One region of the Cobetia sp. 2AS genome, then DNA from elsewhere that is predicted to be linked to it. Evidence: predicted binding sites of a transcription regulator. Region 1 holds the regulator's gene; each other region holds the start of a gene.
The links. The regulator FNR, encoded in region 1, switches genes on or off when oxygen is low (the NO sensors DNR and NnrR bind a similar motif). The targets are predictions, from matches to a motif close to TTGATNTANATCAA.

Region 2: a site for FNR is predicted at 1,936-1,949, ahead of QD356_RS02655 (OmpW family outer membrane protein). Genes of this name have one in related genera too.
Region 3: a site for FNR is predicted at 1,664-1,677, ahead of adhP (alcohol dehydrogenase AdhP). Genes of this name have one in related genera too.

What each region holds. Positions count from the first base shown of each region.
Region 1 covers NZ_JARWKQ010000003.1:120,436-125,165, forward strand. The annotation lists gene QD356_RS10390 (fatty acid cis/trans isomerase) at 1-1,035, shown strand, start outside; gene fnr (fumarate/nitrate reduction transcriptional regulator Fnr) at 1,252-2,001, opposite strand; gene QD356_RS10400 (hypothetical protein) at 2,291-2,569, opposite strand; gene QD356_RS10405 (cbb3-type cytochrome c oxidase subunit II) at 2,595-3,212, opposite strand; gene QD356_RS10410 (cbb3-type cytochrome c oxidase subunit I) at 3,209-4,699, opposite strand.
Region 2 covers NZ_JARWKQ010000001.1:615,765-620,494, reverse strand. The annotation lists gene QD356_RS02665 (lipopolysaccharide kinase InaA family protein) at 1-765, shown strand, start outside; gene QD356_RS02660 (OmpW family outer membrane protein) at 1,126-1,719, shown strand; gene QD356_RS02655 (OmpW family outer membrane protein) at 2,201-2,821, shown strand; gene QD356_RS02650 (DMT family transporter) at 2,974-3,966, opposite strand; gene QD356_RS02645 (PLP-dependent aminotransferase family protein) at 4,122-4,730, shown strand, end outside.
Region 3 covers NZ_JARWKQ010000003.1:366,505-371,234, forward strand. The annotation lists gene QD356_RS11390 (aldehyde dehydrogenase family protein) at 46-1,566, shown strand; gene adhP (alcohol dehydrogenase AdhP) at 1,897-2,925, shown strand; gene QD356_RS11400 (pyridoxamine 5'-phosphate oxidase family protein) at 3,100-3,591, opposite strand; gene QD356_RS11405 (CreA family protein) at 3,783-4,274, opposite strand; gene QD356_RS11410 (DOPA 4,5-dioxygenase family protein) at 4,407-4,730, opposite strand, start outside.

The DNA of each region.
Region 1 (4,730 bases):
GCCAAGCAGCGCCTGATGTCCCAGGCCTATCTCGATGGCGATCTGCGCCTGGATGAGCGAGTGCTGTGGGACGGCAGCGGCTGGGCCGAGGGCCCCGGCCAGGGTCGCAACCCCAACGCGGCCCTGACCATCTATCGTCACTTCGACAATGCGGCGGTGATGAAGGGGCTGGTCGGTGGCGTGCCCAAGACGGGCTGGATTATCGATTACCCGATGCTGGAGCGCATCCACTATCTGCTGGTCGCCGGCTTCGATGTCTATGGCAACCTCGGCCATCAGCTGGTCACCCGTCTGTACATGGACTTCCTGCGCATGGAAGGCGAGAACAACCTGCTGGTGCTGTTGCCGGCAGGCGAGCGCCAGGCGGTGCATGACAGCTGGTATCGCGATGTCAGCCCCGGGCTTGTCGAGCTGCTGTTCAAGAAGCCGCCGCAGTTCGATGCGCCCAGTGGCATCGTCTGGACGCCGCAGGAGCTGTCATCGCCGAACCAGGCTCGCCTTGGGTTGATGCGGCGCATGCAGGAGCGCCTCGCGCCGGAACTCGGCCATGAGCGCAGCCTGAGCAATGTCGAGGACGAGCACGTGCGACATGAGCTGCAGGCCCTCGCTGCGGTGCAGGGAGTCTCGGCCAGCCTGATGCCGGAGGTGACGATCGTCGCGCTGGAGGATGGCACTGATGACTCGCCGCGCCTTTACAGCGTGCTGCGCAATTCCGCCCACGCCAACATCACCAGCCTGTTCGATGAGGAGAAAAATCGCCGTCCTGAGGAAGACACTCTCGATGTCTTGCGTGGCGTGGCGGGCGATTACCCGAATGCCTTCTGGCGTCTGACGCCTGACACCCTGACGGGGCTGGCAGAGCGGGTGGCGGCACTCGAGACCGAAGAGGACTATCGCGCCCTGCAGGCCGATATCGGGGTGCGCCGGACTGATCCGCGCTTCTGGGAGTTCTCCGACAGCGTGCTGCGCACCAACTATGCTGATCGCCCTGTCGAAGCGGGCATGCTGGACTATAACCGCCTCGAGAACCGCTGATCGCCAGCGAAGGCCGAGACAAGGCCTATTGTCATGACTGTCTGGGCTGCCAGGACTGTCAGGGTTGTCAGGACGACTGACGACTGGCCTGACAGAAAGAAGAAGCCCGCCACGCAAATTGCGTGGCGGGCTTCTGTCTTGTGTGGTGCCGACATGGCGCCCTGGCGGTGGATCAGCGCAGTGTCGCTCAGCGTGATGTGCTGTCAGCAGGCGTCATCAGCGACCGCCCTGACACTCGCCTTCGGCCAGTTCGATCAGGCCATCCAGATGCAGGATATGCACCTCGCGGGCACGAATGTCGACCAGCCCCTGGGTCTGGAAGCGGGTCAGGATACGGCTGATGGTTTCGACGGCCAGCCCCAGATAGTTGCCGATATCGGCGCGTGCCATCGAGAGGCGGAAGCTGTACGGCGAATAGCCACGGCGACGGAAGCGCTGTGACAGGTTGACCAGGAAGCTCGCCAGTCGCTCATCGGCTGTCTTGCGCGACAGCAGCATCATCATGCGGCGGTCTTCGTGCAACTCCTTGCTCAGGCTCTTGAACAGCTGGGTTCTCAGCTCCGGCATCTGCTCCGAGAGCGCATTGAGGCGGTCGAAGGGAATCTCGCAGACGGTGGTGGTCTCCAGCGCCACCGCGGTGCCGGGATAGCAATTGCTGTCGATGGCATCGAGTCCGGCCAGCTCGCTGGGCAGGTAGAAGCCGGTCAGCTGCTCCATGCCGCTGTTTTCATTGGTGATCTGCTTGAGACTGCCGGAGCGCACCGTGAAGACGCAATCGAAGGCATCGCCCTGGGTGAAGAGCACTTCCCCTTTTCTGAGTGGCGCGCGACGGCGGATGATGGCGTCAAACTGGTCGATATCTTCCATGTTCAGTGCCAGTGGCAGGCACAGTGAACTCAGCGAACAGGTCTGGCAGCGGGCTTCATGGGCGCGCAAGCGGTGTGATGCCTGTGCATTGGCCGTCATGGTGACTCTCCTGAGGAATGTCACCGCTACCCCTGGGGCAGGGCAGCGGGAGGGGTCTTTCGGGCGCAACGAACGGTGGGGCGGGGCCTTGTCGCCCGCCGCTACCCTGCTCAGCCGAATTGATTCGAGCGGCCAGAGTCTGAGCGCTCATCGGCTGGCGCAGCGCAATTTCGTGGCGCCATAATATTAGATTTTATTAATTCATTATCCTGCCCAACCCATGGGCGTTGCAAGGTGTGTGAACTTTAGGCCTGGTTGGCCCCGCGTGACCATACCGCGACGACCTGCCTCAGCCAGCTGCGCCGAGCAGCAGGATCAGTGCGGCGGCCAGCGTCGCCAGTGCCAGTATGCCCCAGGCACGTGGCGCTGGTGTGTCAGGCTGACGTACGCCGTTGATGCGATGTTCCTGCATGGGGCCATCGCCTTCGCGCTCGTCGCTGTCAGCGCTTGCAGCGCGCGAAAGACTGCCCAGTGCCAGCATGGCAAACAGCACCAGGCTGCCCAGCGTGAGGGCCAGCACCCAGAGATTCCAGAACAGGGGGAGTCCAGTTGTCTCCAGCAGATTCATGTCGTGTCTCCTGAGCGGTGTCCTGTCATGGGTCGCGGCTGGCGATGTCGCTCGCGGGGGCGGCCTGCTGCAGGTAGGCGAGCAACGCCGTGATTTCGGCAGTGCCACGTACGTCATTGGGGGCGGCGAGAATCTCGTCTTCCGCGTAGGGCACGCCCAGGCCTTGCAGGGCTCGCATGCGTGCCGCGATGCCTTCGCCGCTCAACGCCCGCTTGAACAACCACGGGTAGGCGGGCATCGCTGAGCCCGGCACCTGACTGCGCGGGTCATGCAGGTGCAGGCGCTGCCAGGCATCGTCATGCTGCGCAGACAGCTGGCTCAAATCCGTCCCCCAGCGCTCGACGCCCCACAGCGAGGGACGGTCGTAGTAGCGCGCCCGGGCGATCGTCGCATCGCCGTGGCGCGCCGTATCGCCAGGTAGATCGCGCACCATGCGTGTGTGGCACTGCTGACAGCCCTCGCGTTGGTAGATGCGCTGGCCCTCCAGCGCCAGGGCGCTCAGCGGTTTGAGGTCTTCGGGTGCGCTGGCGAGGCTGGGGTGAGCCCCGAGCGGCACCAGCTGGGCAAGGGCGCCGAGGCTCATGGTGAGCAGGCATAGTGCCGTTATCAGGCCGGCGTGACGTTCGAGCAGGACATGTCTCATGCGTAGTGCCCTCCCGAGGATGTGGCAGGGGGCGTGGTAGAGGTGGACGCAGAGTGCATGGCAGGCTCTGATGATGCCTTGTGCGAGCCGGGGCTCAGGCGCTGGCGCTCGTGAGCGGCTTGGCGTTCGCTCTTTTGATCAGCCAGGGTGCGCGTCACGTTGAGGAGCATCAGCAGCATGCCGAGCGCCCAGCAGGCGAGCCCGCCCAGCGAGATCATCATCGGCATGCGGGCCGCTTCCAGCACCTCGCTCAAGGTGTATAGCGGCCTGCCGTCATCTGCCAGCACATGCCACATGCTGCCTTGAAGCAGCGTGGTCGCCCAGCTGGCGGCAACGCACAGCAGGGTGCCGATGATGGCCAGCAGGGCGTGCGTCTTGAGCAGCGCGAGGGAGCGCATCGGGGGCAGCAGGTGATAGGCCATCACGATGGCGACTGTCGCGACCACCCCCAGGCTTGCTGCCGGCGATAGACTGTTGGTGGCACTGAAGGTCAGGGCGTTGAGTGTCGGCAATGACAGCAGGCTGTACTCAAGTACCGCCAGGGCGAAGCTGACCAGAGCTGCCGCCAGCAGGCAGTTAAGCGGATCCCGGCGCAATGAGTGCCAATCCTCCTTGAGTGTCATCAGGCCATTGAGGCTGAGTGCCAGCCCCGGCGCCAGCAGCAGGAGGCCCATTGCCATGCCCAGCGTCTGGCTCCAGGCCGGCAGGGCGCTCGCGAACAGCAGCGGAGCACCTCCCCATGTCACCAGCAGCACCAGCATCCAGAAGCTGGTGGCGGCCAGCCGATGCGAGTAGAGCGTCAGCTGCGAGCGGCTCGTCACCATGTGATGGAGCAAGGCAATGAGGCCGAATGCGAACATGCCGCCGGGGAGTGGCCCTGCCTGCCAGCGCTGAACCAGTGCCTCGAGGCTGCCCGTGAAGAGCGGTATCGATTCCAGCAGGCCGATCGGCACGCTGAGCGAGATCAACACATGCTGTATCAACACCAGCATCAGGCCGGCGATGAAGTACCAGCAGGCCACCGGCAGGCGGCGCAGCGTGCGCTGTTCCAGCACCGTGAAGAAGACCCACGCCACGGCCAGCCAGACGAGGGTCATCAGGAGATCGACTAGCCAGGGCGCTTCGGCCATGTACTGGCCCGAGGAGTAGCCTGCGACAATCGCCAGTGCGCCGAGCGCGACCACGGCCTGCCAGCCGAGGAAGGTGAAATGCATCAGCTTGAGCGTGAAGGGAGTCAGTGCGATATCCGGTATCGCCTTCTCGGCGTCCGTGCGTGATTCGCGTTGCAGGACACTGTGCATGGCGATGGAGTAGCCGCCGGCGATCACTGCCGAGCCGCCCAGACCGTAGAGCAGCAGGTGGTGTTGCAAGGGCGCGAGGCGGCCGTAGCTCAGCCAGGCCACTTCCGGCCCCAGCGAGGGCCATAGCCAGATGAGGTTGAGCCACACCGCCAGACAGAGGCTGAGCAGGCCCCAGATGACGGCCATGCGAGCGAAATCATGGCTTGCGTGATGATGG
Region 2 (4,730 bases), on a different contig from region 1:
GGCCTCGCCCGCCTGCTGGAGCAGCACGACCTCAATAGCTTCGATGCCCTGTGGCAAGTGGCAGCCCACGACGTCGACGCGCCGAATCGTGAACGCGGCGGCGTCTCGACGGTTTCGCTGCTGACGCTCGAGGATGAAGACGGCAATAGCCATCGCCTCTATCTCAAGCGCCAGACCAACCACCTGGGCCGCAGCCTGGCGCGCCCGCTGGGCGAACCGACCTTCTCTCGCGAATGGCGTGCCATCCGCCACTATCACGCGCTGGGAATACCGGCAGTGGACGCCGGCTGGTACGGCGAGCGGCGCGCAGGCCGGGAATGGCGCGCCATCCTGATCACCTTCGATCTCGCCGGGCGCGATGACCTGGACCACTGGCATGAACGCTGGTCAGAGCTCGACGCGGGCATGCGCTCTCAGGTCATCACCGCCAGCGCCCGCCTCGTTCGCGAGATTCATCAGGCTGGCCTGATGCATGGCTGCCTGTTCCCCAAGCACCTCTTCCTGAGTCGCCCGCCGAGTGAGTCGCCGGACAGCACCTGGCAGATGGACGCCGTCATCATCGACCTCGAGAAGACGCGCCGCTTCGTGCTGCGCCGCCACGAGTGTCTGCGCGATCTCTACGTGCTGTGGCGCCGCCTGAAGGGCTGGCAGCACGATGAATGGCGACAATTTCTTGCCGTCTATCGCGATGCGGATGCGCAGAGCGCCGAGGTCAGTCAGTGGCTGAAAGAGCTGGAAGCACGCGCCGCACGCAAGCGTCGCTGAGCCTGCAGAGCCCGGTGACGACTTTGGCGTAGTGAGCACTAACCTCGCGCACGGCATGCGACCAAGGTCTTGGTCACCTTGCGCGAGGATGAATGAGGATGTCGCTCGAATGCGTCAGCACAAGTCTCACTCGTGAGACATTAAACTTCCCTGAAATAATCGGTAACATCCGCTAACAGGACGCCTAATAAGTTTTCAAACAACGTTCTAAAAAAATGCTTGCTAAACAGAACGCTGTTTTTTATAGTTCGCAGCGTCCCCTGATCGACGCAGCCACGCAGAGCACACGGCCCAAGCCGTAGGGTAGCGAGGCACTGCTGACAGGCAGCTCACGAAGCCAAGCTTCAAGGAGAACTACACATGAAAGCTATCAAGATCCTGACCGCTACTGTTATCGCCGGCACCATGGCAATGGGCGCACAATCCGCCATGGCCTATGGCAAGGGTGACATCTTCCTGCGCGGTGGCGTTGCCAAGGTCGACGGCAAGAGCAACAACGGCAACGGTCTGATCGCCAAGGATGAGTCTGGCTTCGCCGGTTCCGTGGGCTACATGTTCCACGACAACCTGGCCATCGCCCTGCAGTCCACTGAAGAATTCAGCACTGACTGGGAAAACAGCGCCGGTGGTTTCGATCAGATGCCGATCAACCTGATGCTGCAGTACTACCCGCTGGGCGGTACTGAAGCCCGCGTCCAGCCGTACGCTGGTGTCGGCCTGAACTACACCCACTTCTCCGGTGAGTCTGCCGGTGGCCAGAGCATGGACATCGACGACAGCTACGGCGCCGCTGCCGAGCTGGGTGTGGACCTCAAGATCACCGAAGCCTGGGCCGTCAACGGCTTCGCTCGTTACGCCGACGTCAAGGCCGATACCAAGATCGCCGGTCAGGACGTGAACGACACCGAGCTGGACCCGGTCACTGTCGGTGCCGGTGTCACCTACCGCTTCTAAGTCCTTGCGCGAGGCGTGAACATGCCTCCAGCGAGTACCTGGCAAGCCGTGTGATGCCGCGTCATGAAAACGCCAGCGATGGAGCTCGGCAACGCCGAGCCGTCCAGGCGCCAGATGGGCATCACACACAAACGCCGCAGACCTTCGGGTCTGCGGCGTTTTCGTTGTGGGCAGCCAACGGCTACACGGCGGATCTTGAGCGACGTGGCGCAGAAATTGACCTGGATCAACCACGTCCCTGACCGAGCAAGAACGCCCGTAAACTCTTGCCCCAGATCAAATTTCTCGAAATTCGGCTACCTAGAATGAGGGCATTGTTTCCCGCCATCCTTCAGGAGCCATCATGTCCGACGTCGTCACTCGCTCAGCCTCCCTCCCCGCGCACCTGACTTCGCGTAGCCCGCGCTCTGCAGCACGCCCGTGGCAGCTTCTGGCACTGGCAGGCCTCACCAGCCTCGCGACTCTCGGCGCCGCACCGGCCATGGCCGCCGACTCGCTGAATGGCGGCTCTCACAGCTCTCTCAACTCTCTCAGCTCTCTCAGCTCTCTCAACTACGGCGCCGGGCAGTTCTGGACGCGAGCGGGTGTCGCCAAGGTCTCGCCGAAGAGTGACAACGGTCGCATCGATGCCATCGGTGCCGATGTGGATGTCGATGATGACAGCGCCTTTGCCTTCACTCTCGGCTATCGCTTCACCGACACCTTCGGTATCGAACTGCTGGCGGCGCAGGATTTCGACCACGACATCTCGCTCAATGGCCAGAAAGCCGGTTCCGTCGATCACCTGCCGCCGACCCTGACACTGCAGTACTACCCGCTTGGCGGACGTGAATCGCGCATCCAGCCGTACATCGGTGCAGGCGTCAACTACACCCACTTCTCCGATGAAACCCTCGACGATGGCACCAAGCTCGAGATGGATGACAGCTGGGGCGCGGCCGCACAGATCGGCGTCGATCTGGTGATCAACGAGCACTGGGCGGCCAACGTCGCCGCCTGGTATCTGGATATCGATTCCGATGTCACCGTGGCGGGCAGCGTCAACGACAAGGTCGAGATCGACCCCATCGTGACCATGGCCGGGATCAGCTATCGCTTCTGATCAGCCACTTCCTGGCTAGCGTTGCTGATCAAGCGCATCTGACTGGCCAGAGACGACAACGCCCCGCCAGCCCATCTCGGGCCGGCGGGGCGTTGTGCTTTGTACTTGGTGCGTTGTGCGTTGTGCGTTGTGAGTTGTGCGCTCGGCACGCCTCAGCGCGGGGCGGCTTGCCCACTGTTCGTCGTTGCCGAAGCATTGGAAGTTGTTGCAGTCGATGAGGCTGAGAGAGTTGAGGGCGAAGGCGGCGTGGCCTCGTCGACCGGCGCCTTGCTCACCTTGCCCGGACGCGGGCGGTCCAGCACCAGCCCCAGCACCACCAGTGCCGCGCCCGCCACCATCAGCGCGGTCCACTGTTCATCGAACAGCCACCATGCCATCAGCGCGGCACACGGCGGTACCAGGAAGAAGGTGCGCGCAACCTGGTGGGCCTCGCCACGCTCCAGCATCAGCATCAGCAGCCAGATGGCGCCGACCGAGATGGCGATCACCAGCCAGGCCATGGTCAGCAGCAGACGCGGCGTGGGGTCAAAGGCAAAGCTGCCGACACTGGTCGCGGCGACGACGAACACCGCGCCCGCACCGAGATACTGGAACATCAGCCCCTCGACCAGCCCCATGCGCCCGGAGACCCGCTTCTGCCACAGCGTCGAGCTGGACACGCCGATCAGCGCCACCAGACACCAGACGAGCCCGATCAGCGGCCACTCCAGGGTGCCCGCGCCGTCCTTGGCAAGCCCTGCCCCCAGCACCAGGCTGACGCCGATGGCGCCACAGCCAAGCCCCGCCCACTGCTTGGCCCCCAGCCGCACGCCGAACAACGGCAGTGACAAGGCCACCGTCACCAGGGGATGCAGGCTGACCAGCAGCGCCGTCAGGCCCGCCGGCAGCCCCGCCTTGACCGCCGCGAACACGCCACCCAGATAGGCGCCATGCAACAGCATGCCGATGCCCATCTGCGCCAGACGGTCGTTGCGCCGCCCCCACTGACGCGGCTTGCGGCGCAGCCACAGAATCAACCCCAGCACCGGCAGCACCAGCAGGCTGCGCACCAGCAGCAAGGTGAAGGGTTCAGCGTCCAGGGTACCGAAGCGTGCGGCGATGAAGCCGCTGGCGAACAGAAACACGAAGCAAAGTGGCATCCACATCACGCAGACTCCAGCGAGAGAAATGACAAGCGGTCGGCCCGGGGCAGGTGCAGGATATGCACCGACGGGACCACGACATGAGCCTTCAGCTTGCCGCGAACCCTCAAGGGGGCACAAGATACAGATAATCACCAATTCAAGGGGTACAGACAGGCATGTCATCCGCCGAGCACGCTTCGTCCGCCAGCCGCCCTTCGCTTGCCGGCGATGCCATCAGCTCAACCACCAGCTCAATCGCCAGCTCAATCGCCAGCTCAGGCGCCACTGCCGCGACGCTGCCGCGCTATCAGCAGCTGGTCGAGCGACTCAAGGCCCAGATGGCGACGGGCAAACTGAGCGCGGGACAGCGCCTGCCTTCGCTCAGGCGGCAGGCGGCGCAGTCGGGACTCGGCCTCAACAGCGTGATTCGTGCCTATGGCGAGCTGGAGGCGGCGGGCCTGATCATCGCCGAACCGCGTGCCGGCTATCGGGTCGCGCCAGCGACGCAGGCTGCTCACGACGCGGATGCCCTGAATGGCGCCCTGAATGGCGGCTCGCAGACCAGTCCAGCTTCATCTCGTCACCCCGGCGAATCGCAGCACGGGCAGCGGGAGTCACATCACAGGCCACGTGCCATCACCACCCTCACCATCAGTGACCCGGCCTGGCAGGCGATGGCGAATGCCAGCGATCCGCGCCTGGCGCCGTTGGGTGCCGCTCATCCGGAGCTGGACGCCCCCGCCGTGCGACGCCTGTATCGTCTGGCGCGCACTCAGCTCGGGGCG
Region 3 (4,730 bases), 250 kb from region 1:
TCGATCACGAGCGCCACTCGTGAATCCGGCCAACAGGAGTTCGCCATGATCTACGCCTCCCCGGGCAGCGCCGATGCGCTGGTCACGTTCAAGGATATCTACGGCAACTATATCGGCGGTCGCTTCGTCGAGCCGGTGAAGGGTGAGTACTTCGACAATGTCAGCCCGGTGACGGGCGAGGCCTTCTGCCGTATCCCGCGTTCGAGTGCGGTGGATATCGACCTCGCGCTGGACGCCGCCCACAAGGCAGCCGCTGCCTGGGGCAAGACCTCGGTGCAGGAGCGCTCCAACATCCTGCTCAAGATCGCGGATCGCATCGAGCAGAACCTCGAGATGCTGGCCGTCGCCGAGACCTGGGACAACGGCAAGGCGGTGCGCGAGACGCTGAACGCCGATATTCCGCTGGCGGCGGACCACTTCCGTTACTTCGCCGGTTGCCTGCGCTCCCAGGAAGGCACCGCAGCGGATATCGACGCCAATACCGTCTCCTATCACTTCCATGAGCCGCTGGGCGTGGTCGGGCAGATCATCCCGTGGAACTTCCCGATCCTGATGGCGGCCTGGAAGCTCGGCCCGGCGCTGGCGGCCGGCAACTGCGTGGTGCTCAAGCCGGCGGAACAGACCCCGGCCTCGATTCTGGTGCTCGCGGAGCTGGTCGGCGATCTGCTGCCGGCGGGCGTGCTCAATATCGTCAACGGCTACGGGGCCGAGGCCGGTCAGGCGCTGGCCACCAGCAAGCGCATCGCCAAGATCGCCTTCACCGGCTCCACTCCCGTGGGCTCGCACATTCTCAAGTGCGCGGCCGATAGCATCATCCCCTCCACGGTGGAGCTGGGCGGCAAGTCACCCAACATCTACTTCGCCGACATCATGAATGCCGAACCCGAGTTCATCGACAAGGCCGCCGAAGGCTTGGTGCTGGCGTTCTTCAATCAGGGCGAGGTGTGCACCTGCCCGTCACGCGCCCTGATCCAGGAAAGCATCTACGACGACTTCATGGCCCGGGTGATGGAGCGCGTGAAGACCATCAAGCGCGGCAACCCGCTGGACACCGACGTGCAGGTCGGCGCCCAGGCTTCCCGCGAGCAGTTCGACAAGATCATGTCCTACATGGATGTCGCCCGTGAGGAAGGCGCCGAGGTGCTCACCGGCGGCAGCAGCGAGCAGCTGGAGAACGAGCTGGCCAACGGCTATTACATCCAGCCGACCCTGCTCAAGGGCAACAACTCCATGCGTGTCTTCCAGGAAGAGATCTTCGGGCCGGTGGTGGCCGTCACCACCTTCCGTGACGAGGCCGAGGCACTGGCCATCGCCAATGACACCGAATTCGGTCTCGGCGCCGGCGTCTGGAGCCGCGACATGAACGTCGCCTTCCGCATGGGGCGCGGCATCCAGGCCGGTCGCGTGTGGACCAACTGCTACCACCAGTATCCCGCCCATGCCGCCTTCGGTGGCTACAAGAAATCCGGTGTCGGTCGCGAGACCCACAAGATGGCACTGGAGCACTACCAGCAGACCAAGAACCTGCTGGTCAGCTACGACATCAATCCGCTCGGCTTCTTCTAGGCCTGGCTGGCAGCGTCACCGCGACCGGTGGCGCTGCACGCCTCCCGCGATTCTTGCTTGAGAAAATGACATCGATGCCCGCGCCAGATCCGATTGCTTGATCTGGCGCAGGGCAGGGAGCGCTGCGTCTGGTTTCAATGGAGAGGCAAGCTTGGCGCAGGCTCGGGCGCTGGAAAAACGCTGGAAAAACGCTGGCATGGGCGCTGGCGCATGCAGGCGCAAGCCCACACTCTCTGGCGCAACTCTCCGCCGCAACTCTGCAGGTTCGTCTGTCTTGAATGTCCGTCTTTCTTGAATGTTCGTCAGTCTTCAATGGATGAGGAGTACGTCATGGATAGCAGCATGAAAGCCGCCGTGGTACGTGAATTCGGTGCACCGCTGGTGATCGAGGAGGTCGCGGTACCGCGCCCGGGACGTGGCGAGATTCTGGTCGAGGTCGCCGCCTCCGGGGTCTGTCATACCGACCTGCACGCCGCGCATGGCGACTGGCCGGTGAAACCCAATCCGCCGTTCATTCCCGGCCATGAAGGCGTCGGCATCATCGCCGCGGTGGGCGAGGGCGTCACCCACGTCAAGGAAGGCGACCGTGTCGGGGTGCCCTGGCTCTACTCGGCCTGCGGCCACTGCGAGCATTGCCTGGGCGGCTGGGAGACGCTGTGCGAGAGCCAGCAGAATACCGGCTACTCGGTGAATGGCGGCTTTGCCCAGTTCACGCTGGCGGACGCAGGCTACGTCGGCCGCCTGCCGGACAGCGTGGGCTTCGTGGAGATCGCGCCGGTGCTGTGCGCCGGGGTCACGGTCTACAAGGGGCTCAAGATGACCGACACCCGCCCCGGCCAGTGGGTGGTGATCTCGGGCATCGGCGGGCTGGGACACATGGCGGTGCAGTATGCGCGTGCCATGGGCCTGAACGTGGCGGCGGTGGATGTGGATGATGCCAAGCTGGAACTGGCCCGCCGTCTGGGCGCGACCGTGACCGTCAATGCCATGAAGGAAGACCCGGCGAGCGTCATCAAGCGCGAGATCGGCGGCGCGCATGGGGCGCTGGTGACGGCGGTATCGCCCAAGGCCTTCGATCAGGCCCAGAACATGCTGCGCCGTGGCGGCACCCTGGTGCTCAACGGCCTGCCGCCGGGCGACTTCCCGCTGCCGATCTTCTCCACCGTGCTCAATGGCATCACGGTGCGTGGCTCCATCGTCGGCACGCGTCAGGACCTGCAGGAGGCGCTGGACTTCGCCGCGGAAGGCAAGGTCGCTGCCACCGTGCAGACCGGCAGGCTCGAGGACATCAACGACATCTTCGGACGCATGATCGACGGCAAGATCGAGGGGCGCATCGTGCTCGACATGAAGGCCTGAGCCGTTCGCTGACCTGAATCCTCACCACCGATGACAAGCCTGCTGGAAACGGCAGGCTGCCAGACACGACAACGCCAGCCCGTGGGCTGGCGTTGTCGTGTCTGGCATGGCCGTGCGCGTTGACTCTCACGCGGGCACTGCAAAGAGCTCTCTCTGACGAGCTCGGGCTTCTGCTTACACCGTGCCGAATTTCTCGTTCTCGCCCATGTCCGGGGTGTGGTCCTTGTCGAGGTTGGCGCGCGCCACCTCGTAGAGCTGATAGGCCTTGCTCTCCTTGGCCTTCCAGTGCTCGCCGGATTGCACCGAGATCTCCAGCAGGGTGACGTCGGGGTCATCCTTGCCTTCCGGGAACCAGGCGGCCACGAACGGATTCCAGAACTTGTCGATCAGGCCCTGATCGCGGTGCAGGTTGGCATGACCGCTCAGCGACACGTAGACGCCATCATCCTGATCGGAAAAGCTCAGGCAGACCTCGCTGTCCTTCCTGGCCTCGAACACCTTCTCGGCGCTGGCGCGGGTGAAGAACCACAGGGTGCCGTCGTAGTCATCCTGCACCAGATGCATCGGGCGGGCGTGGGGCATGCCATCGCCTTGCGTCACCAACATGCCGACCTTCACATCCTTGATCAGCTTCCAGATCTTCTGCTTGTGCTCCGGGCTCGACATCGTGTGTCACTCCTTTGCGTCATGCGAATGAAAATCCGGCTGGCTAGCCGTTGCACAAGACCTTGGAGCGACAGCCCACAACTTCAAGGGATGATGGTGAAGCTTTCGCTTGATGAGTCAGGGCTTGTTGAGTCAGGGCTTTATGGATCAGAGCTTGATGAGTCGGCGCTTGATTCAGGCACCGAGGCGACTCACTGCGCTGCCGGTGCCTGCCAGGCGTCGCTGCCCCACAGCGGCACGCTGCTCAGTGCATGCTTGAAGCTGCCACTGGTTTCCTTGGTGCTGTAGGCGATATAGAGCAGGCTCTGGGAGTCGCGATCCAGAATGCGACGAATCTTGAGGCTCTTGAGCAGCACGCTCTTGGACTTGCGATAGACCTCCTCGCCACTCTTGGAGGTGTCGATGTCGGCGATCATCTCCGCCGTGATCGGGCCAGTCTGGCGGCAGGCGATGCTCATGTCGGAGGGATCGGAGAAGTCGAGGTCCGCCTCGATGTTGCTCAGGTGACAGGTCACGCCCGGCACCTTGGGGTCGATCAGGCTCTCGATCTTGATGTCCTTGGTGGTGAACAGGCCCAGCGAGACATCCCCGACCTCGTTGTCATCACAGCCGGCCAGCAGCAGGCCTGAGGCGATCACACCCAGCAGGGCAGCACGAGGGGAAAGGCGGCGCAGTCGCGTCATGGGGGCATCCTTGAGTCAGTGGTGTCAGGCGATGATAGCGTGTCAGACCCGCGGTGGGCGTCAACCATTGCCCTGGCCTCAATGCTTGCCGCGGCCTCAATGCTTGCCGCGGGCTCAATGCTTGCCGCGGCCTCACTCGCTGGCGAAGGCCGCGAGATTCAGCGTATGCGAGTTGCCCAGCCACATCACGCCCTGGGTGTGATCGAAGAGGTCATCGCCGGTGCCGGCGTGCACGAAGATATCCAGCGAGCCGCGGTTGAGTGCCAGCCACGGGATGATGCGCCCGAATTCCTCAGGCAGGAAGGACAGCTGACAGCTCCACAGCGGGTGCGGGCCGACCGGCTGCTGGTGGAAGCGGCCGACGCGCAGCGTGAAGCGTTGCTCGGCCTGAGCCGCCAGTTCGCGAGCGGCGGCCAGGCTCTGCTCATCGGTGTAGTAGAGATGGGCGTGGTAGTA